DNA from 2 places in the Streptomyces sp. OZ13 genome. Region 2 is predicted to be linked to the other one. Evidence: riboswitches for the same ligand, from Rfam matches in the RefSeq annotation. Region 2 holds a riboswitch; the other holds the start of a gene.
The links. A riboswitch is a leader RNA that binds a small molecule or an ion and turns the genes downstream of it on or off. The one in region 2 is predicted to bind thiamine pyrophosphate.
Positions count from the first base shown of each region.

Region 1 (3,536 bases), on a different contig from region 2:
GAGGGACCTCTCGAGCACGTCGAGGCTGGGCGCACCGCCCGTGCCCATGATCAGACGGGAGTCGAAGGTGGTCCCTCCGAGGGTGAAACGGTCGTCGGCCATGGCCGTTCAGCCTCCTTGCACTGCGGTGAGAATCTCGACACGGTCCCCGTCGCCGAGCGGGGTGGCGGCCCATTCGCCGCGCGGGACGACCGCTTCGTTGACGGCCGCGGCGACGCCGGAGGTCGCGGCGGAGAGCGCTGTGACGACCACGTCCAGCGTGGTGCCGGCCGCGACGTTCCGGGACTCGCCGTTGACGAGGACGCGGACCCGATCGCCGGCCGCGGCCGAAGCGGCGACCGCGTCGGCGGCCGAGGCACCGACGGGGGCAGCGGCGGAGGCGGCGACAGCGGCGTCGACGCTGTCGTTCACGGAGGTGTTCATGCGGGCTGCTCCTGAAGGACGGACGAGAAGCGGCGTGGTGAGAAGGGCCGTGCCACTTCGGGGAGTTCACCGGTCGTCAGCGCGTCGGCCAGCACATCGCCGGTGACGGGCGTCAGCAGCACGCCGTTGCGGTAGTGCCCGGTGGCCAGCAGCAGTCCGGGCAGTTCGGTGAGGCCCAGCAGCGGCGCGTTGTCGGGGGAGCCGGGGCGCAGTCCCGCCCGGGTCTCCACGAGCGGCAGTTCGGTGATCCCGGGCACCAGCTCGTGCGCGTCGCGCAGCAGCTCGTACACCCCGCCCGCGGTGACCGTCGTGTCCCAGCCGAGCTCCTCGCTGGTCGCGCCCACCACCAGCTCGCCGTCCTCGCGCGGCACGAGGTAGACATGGCTGCCGCGGACCACGGCGCGCACCGTGCGCGACAGGAACGGCGCGTAGGGGCGTGGCACGGTCAGTCGCAGGACCTGGCCCTTCACCGGGCGTACGGGCGGGAGCACGTCCTTCGGTACGCCCCCCAGCCGTCCGCTCATGCTGCCGCCGGCAAGGACGACCTGTCCCGCGGAGATCTCCGTGCCGTCGGCGAGTACCGCCCCGGCCGCCCGGCCGGGGCTCACGAGCAGCCGCTCCGCCCAGCCGCGGCGGAAGTCGATCCCGGCGCGCTCGCAGGCGGCGATCAGGGCCGCGGCCAGCCGGCGGGGGTCGACCTGGTGGTCGCCGTCGACCCGCAGCCCGCCGCGGACGCCGGGGGCCAGCATCGGCTCGAGGCGGCGGCACTCACGGCCGGTGAGCCACTCGGACGTCAGCCCCGACCGGTGCTGGAGGGCGTGCAGTTCACGCAGATGCGCCCTGTCGTCGGCGTCGAGGGCGACGGCGAGCGTGCCGCAGGAGCGGTAGCCGACCCGCCGGCCGGACGTCTCCTCCAGCTCGGCGACGAAGGCCGGATAGCGGTGCGCGGACTCGAGGTTGAGGCCGAGCAGCGTCTGCTCGCCGTAATGCAGTTCGGTGACGGCGGCCAGCATGCCGGCGGCGACCTGCGCGGCCCCGCCGCCCGGTTCCGGGTCGGCCACGGCGACCCGCAGGCCCCGTTGCGCGGTGCGCCAAGCCGTGACCAGGCCGATGATTCCGCCCCCGATGACGAGGACGTCTGGGCTCGGTGTACGAGACATGGGCGTCCAGCCCCTCCCTTCGCCGGCATGACCCGGATCAGGTTCGTACGGTCGGAGGCCGGCCAGCCTCCCTCTCAGCCCGGTACGTCCGGGCTCCCGCGAGTGCCTTACGGTGGCCACCCTAACCGCACGCCCCGACGCGTTGTAAGGGAGCCGCAGCAGTGGCGAAGTCGCTCGACGGACTTGTTCTCTCCCCGGTCGCCGACCAGGCCCCGGGCCAGGTCGGCACCCGGACCCGGTTCACGTACCACGAGGAACGGGGCCGGATCTGGGCCGAGTACGAAGGCGGCGACGTGGTCCGCGGCCATCTGGTGGGCACCAGGGACGGCGACCGGCTGGACTTCCGTTATGTGCAGCTCAAGACGGACGGCGGGACCTCCTCCGGCCACTGCCTCTCCACGGTCGTGGACCTGCCGGACGGCCGGGTGCGGCTGGAGGAGAGCTGGCAGTGGGAGTCCCAGGAGGGCAGCGGGACGAGCGTCGTGGAGGAGCATGCTTCCTGATCCGCCCCTGCTGACCCCCAGTCAGGTACGTATGGTGTGCGGGTGGACGAACGGCAGCAGCAGACGCGGGCGGACGAAGGACGGCGGACCGAGCCGCGGCGGCGCGTGGTGATCGTCGGCGCGGGCATGGCCGGCGTGCAGACCGCGGTCGCCCTTCGCGAGCAGGGATTCACCGGCACGGTCACCCTGATCGGCGCGGAGCCGCACCAGCCGTACGACAGACCGCCGCTGTCCAAGGCGATCCTGCTCGGCAAGGCGGAGGACTCAGCCTTCGACATCGACTTCGAGGCACTCGGCGTCGAGCTGCGCCTGGGTCTCGAGGTGACCCGGGTGCGGACCGACGCGCACGAGGTCGACACCGTCTCCGGCCCCGTCCCCTACGACGTGCTGGTCCTCGCCACCGGCGCCGAGCCGGTCACCCTGCCGGGCACCGTCGGCGTCCCCGGTGTGCATCTGCTGCGCACGCTCGACGATGCCGCCCGGCTGCGGCCGCTGCTCGTCGAGCAGCACGACATCGTCGTGGTCGGCGCCGGCTGGATCGGCGCCGAGTTCGCGACCGCCGCCCGCGAGGCCGGGTGCCGCGTCACCGTCGTGGAGGCCGCGGGCCGCCCGCTCGCCGGGACCATGCCCGCCGAGGTCGCCGCCCCGATGGCCGCCTGGTACGAGCAGCACGGGGCCGAGCTGATCACCGGCGCCAAGGTGGAAGCCGTCGAGCCGGGAGCCGTCGTCCTGGCCGGAGGGCGCAGGATCCCGGCCGGCGCCGTGGTCGTCGGTATCGGCGCGCGCCCCGCCACCGCCCTGCTGGCGGGCTCCGGCATCGAGCTCGGCCCGGACGGCGCGGTGGTCGCCGACCAGTATCTGCGCGCCTCCGCTCCCGACGTGTACGCCGTCGGGGACTGCGCCTCCTACCCGTCCGGCCGGTACGGCGAGCGGCTGCTCGTCCACCACTGGGACAACGCGCTCCAGGGCCCGCGCACCGTCGCGGCGAACATCCTCGGCGACCAGGAGCCCCGGCCCCCGGCCCCGGAGGCGTACGACCCGGTGCCGTACTTCTGGTCCGAGCAGTTCGGCCGTTTCGTCCAGTACGCGGGCCACCACGGCGCCGCCGACACGCTGCTGTGGCGCGGCAGTCCGGCGGAGGACACCTGGTCCGTGCTGTGGCTGCGCGACGGCGTCCTCGTGGCCCTGCTGACGGTGAGCAGGCCCCGTGATCTGGCACAGGGCCGCAAGCTGATCGTGTCCGGGACCGAGCTGGATCCGGCGCGGGCGGCCGACCCTTCCGTCCCTCTGAAGGCGGCGGCACGGTAGGTCCTGGCTACCGACTGTCGGTCCTGGATGGCAGGCTTGTCCCCGTGACCGAGATTGACGCAAAGATCGATGCCCTCGTCCCCGCCTGGCTCTACCTGCCGGACATCGCGGAAATGCTCGATGTCGAGGTGACGCGTGTGCG
Region 1 covers NZ_JBQHCZ010000006.1:51,523-55,058, forward strand. Annotated here, with positions in the region: gene ACTMTU_RS16790 (thiazole synthase) at 1-102, opposite strand, end outside; gene thiS (sulfur carrier protein ThiS) at 109-423, opposite strand; gene thiO (glycine oxidase ThiO) at 420-1,583, opposite strand; TPP riboswitch at 1,581-1,693, opposite strand; gene ACTMTU_RS16805 (hypothetical protein) at 1,745-2,086, shown strand; gene ACTMTU_RS16810 (NAD(P)/FAD-dependent oxidoreductase) at 2,129-3,394, shown strand; gene ACTMTU_RS16815 (Rv2175c family DNA-binding protein) at 3,439-3,536, shown strand, end outside.
Region 1: another riboswitch for thiamine pyrophosphate. It lies ahead of thiO (glycine oxidase ThiO); the one in region 2 lies ahead of ACTMTU_RS28920 (thiamine ABC transporter substrate-binding protein).

Region 2 (3,536 bases):
AGAACCACATCTCCTACGTGCAGGCCAACCTGATCGCCATGAAGGACGGCGCAGAACGGTGCGGTGGCCCACTGCTGGTGTGATGGGGGTGCACCTCACGACGCGTACGGCCGGTGGCTGTGGCAGACGACCTGTTTGGCGTGGCCGGCGACCATGGACGTCGCCGGTCGGTCGGCGGCCCACTCGTGTGCGTGGCCGCCCCCCACTCGCCCCATGATGGGCCCGTCGGTGACGAGCTCCGGATCTGTTGCGGCGGGCGCGCGGCGCGGTGAGGGTGGCGCGCCGTTCCTCCCCGGCGATCCATCGGTCCGTCTGCGCCGGCTGTTGCTCCTGAACGCGGCGGAGGAATCGGAGGAGAGTGAGACGAGGTACACCGTACACGTGTTCGATTCTATAGCGGGTGTGCGCCAGCGGGACAACACCGCGAGTGTCCTGTCGCTTTGAAGGGGGCTGCGGCGTCCTTCGCCGCGACTGACATCCCGGCGGCGACGGCACGTGGGCCCGGGCCGGTCAGCCAAGCCGAGGCCAGCAGGGCACGGGAATCCGTCTGCGACACTGGATGAACCATGCCCAAGCCAGGAGAACTCACCTTCGTCGCGCCCCGCGGAGCCAAGAAGCCCCCGCGGCACCTCGCCGACCTCACGCCCGCCGAGCGCAAGGACGCCGTCGCCGCGATCGGCGAGAAGCCGTTCCGCGCCAAGCAGCTGTCCCAGCACTACTTCGCGCGGTACGCCCACGACCCCGCCCAGTGGACCGACATCCCGGCGGCCGCCCGGGAGAAGCTCGCCACCGAGCTGCTGCCGGATCTGATGTCCGTGGTGCGGCACATCTCGTGCGACGACGACACCACCCGCAAGACGCTGTGGCGTCTGCACGACGGCACGCTGGTCGAGTCGGTGCTGATGCGCTACCCGGACCGGGTCACCATGTGCATCTCGTCGCAGGCCGGGTGCGGGATGAACTGCCCCTTCTGCGCCACCGGGCAGGCCGGTCTCGACCGGAACCTGTCGACCGCCGAGATCGTGCACCAGATCGTCGACGGCATGCGCGCCCTGCGCGACGGCGAGGTGCCCGGAGGGCCGGCCCGGCTGTCCAACATCGTCTTCATGGGCATGGGCGAGCCGCTCGCCAACTACAAGCGGGTCGTCGGAGCCATCCGTCGGCTCACCGACCCCGAGCCGGACGGTCTGGGTCTCTCGCAGCGCGGGATCACGGTCTCGACCGTCGGCCTGGTGCCGGCGATGCTCCGCTTCGCGGACGAGGGCTTCAAGTGCCGCCTCGCGGTGTCGCTGCACGCCCCGGACGACGAGCTGCGCGACACCCTGGTCCCGGTCAACACCCGCTGGAAGGTGCGCGAGGTCCTCGACGCCGCCTGGGAGTACGCGGAGAAGTCGGGCCGCCGGATCTCCATCGAGTACGCGCTGATCCGCGACATCAACGACCAGGCCTGGCGCGGTGACCTCCTCGGCCGGCTGCTGAAGGGCAAGCGGGTTCATGTGAACCTGATCCCGCTCAACCCGACGCCCGGTTCGAAGTGGACGGCCTCGCGACCCGAGGACGAGAAGGCGTTCGTGGAGGCCATCGCCGCTCATGGTGTGCCCGTCACCGTCCGGGACACCCGAGGCCAGGAGATCGACGGCGCCTGCGGGCAGCTGGCGGCGCAGGAGCGGTGACCCGCAGGGCCGTCGGCCGTGGCTGATACTGTGCCCTGTGCGTTCGCACAAATGAACAACGAAACATTCCGACAGGGGAGCGCACCACAGCGCTGAGAGTGCGGCGAGGCCTTCACGGCCACGGGCCGCAGACCCTCGGACCTGATCCGGGTCATACCGGCGTAGGGAGTCAGCAACATCATGAAAAGCCAGCTTCGGCGTGCCGTCCGCACGGCACTCGTCGGCGCCGTCGGCGTTTGCGTACTCGCGGCGTGCGGCGGGGAGTCCAAGGACAAGGACGCGTCCGGCGGGGCGAGCGGCCCGAAGACCGTGACGCTCGTCAGCCATGATTCCTTCGCGGCGTCCGACGCCGTCCTCAAGGAGTTCACCGCACAGACCGGATACACGGTCAAGGTGCTCAAGAGCGGCGACGCCGGCACCGCGCTCAACAAGGAGATCCTCACCAAGGGCTCCCCGCAGGGCGACGTCTTCTTCGGCGTGGACAACACCCTGCTGTCCCGCGCGCTCGACAACGACCTCTTCACGCCCTACGAGGCCAAGGGCCTCGACCAGGTCGCGCAGGAGGTCCGGCTCGACGCGGGCAAGCACCGCGTGACGCCCGTCGACACCGGCGACATCTGCGTCAACTACGACAAGAAGTTCTTCGCCGACAAGAAGCTCGCGCCGCCGCGGACCTTCGCCGACCTCGCGAAGCCCGAGTACAAGAACATGCTGGTCGTCGAGAACGCCGCCACCTCCTCTCCGGGCCTCGGCTTCCTGCTCGGCACCATCGGCGAGTACGGCGAGTCGGGCTGGCAGAGCTACTGGAACAAGCTCAAGGACAACGGCGTCAAGGTCGTCGACGGCTGGGAGCAGGCGTACAACGAGGAGTTCTCCGGCTCCGCCGGCGGCAAGAAGGCCAAGGCCGACCGCCCGCTCGTCGTCTCGTACGCCTCCAGCCCGCCGGTCGAGGTCCTGTACTCCGAGCCGCAGCCCGCGGAGGCGCCCACCGGCGTGGCCACCGGCACCTGCTTCCGGCAGATCGAGTTCGCGGGCCTGCTGACGGGCGCGAAGAACGAGGCGGGCGGCAAGGCGCTGCTGGACTTCCTGATCAGCAAGAAGTTCCAGGAGGACATGCCGCTCAACATGTTCGTCAACCCGGTCGTCAAGGACGCGAAGCTGCCCGCCCTGTTCACCAAGCACGGCGCGGTGGTCGAGAAGCCCGAGACCGTTGCCGCGGACACCATCGCGAAGAACCGTGAGCAGTGGGTCCGGTCGTGGTCCTCGCTCGTCGTGAAGTAGGCACATCCCTGCGCGGGAACGCGGCACGGCTCGGCCTGATGGCCGGTCCGGTCGCGTTCTTCGGGCTCTTCTTCGCCTACCCCGTCGCGGCGATCGTCGGACGCGGCCTCCACGCCGAGGGAGCCTGGCAGTTCGGCCGGTTCGGCGAGGTGCTCGGCCGGTCGGACATCCGCGACGTGCTGTGGTTCACCACCTGGCAGGCGCTGGCGTCCACGGCACTGACCCTGCTGATCGCGCTGCCCGGCGCGTATGTCTTCGCCCGGCTCGACTTTCCCGGGAAGCGGCTGCTGCGCGCGGTGGTCACCGTGCCGTTCGTGCTGCCGACAGTCGTCGTCGGTACGGCGTTCCTGGCCCTGTTGGGGCGCGGCGGACTCCTCGACGAACTGTGGGGGATCCGGCTGGACACCACGGTGTGGGCGATCCTCCTCGCGCATGTCTTCTTCAACTACGCCGTCGTCGTCCGCACCGTCGGCGGTCTGTGGTCGCAGCTCGACCCCCGCCAGGAGGAGGCCGCCCGGGTGCTGGGCGCGGGACGCCTCGCCGCCTGGCGGCGGGTGACGCTGCCCGCGCTGGTGCCCTCGC
Region 2 covers NZ_JBQHCZ010000016.1:93,808-97,343, reverse strand. Annotated here, with positions in the region: gene ACTMTU_RS28930 (glycosyltransferase) at 1-83, shown strand, start outside; gene rlmN (23S rRNA (adenine(2503)-C(2))-methyltransferase RlmN) at 567-1,673, shown strand; TPP riboswitch at 1,737-1,858, shown strand; gene ACTMTU_RS28920 (thiamine ABC transporter substrate-binding protein) at 1,854-2,954, shown strand; gene ACTMTU_RS28915 (ABC transporter permease) at 2,993-3,536, shown strand, end outside.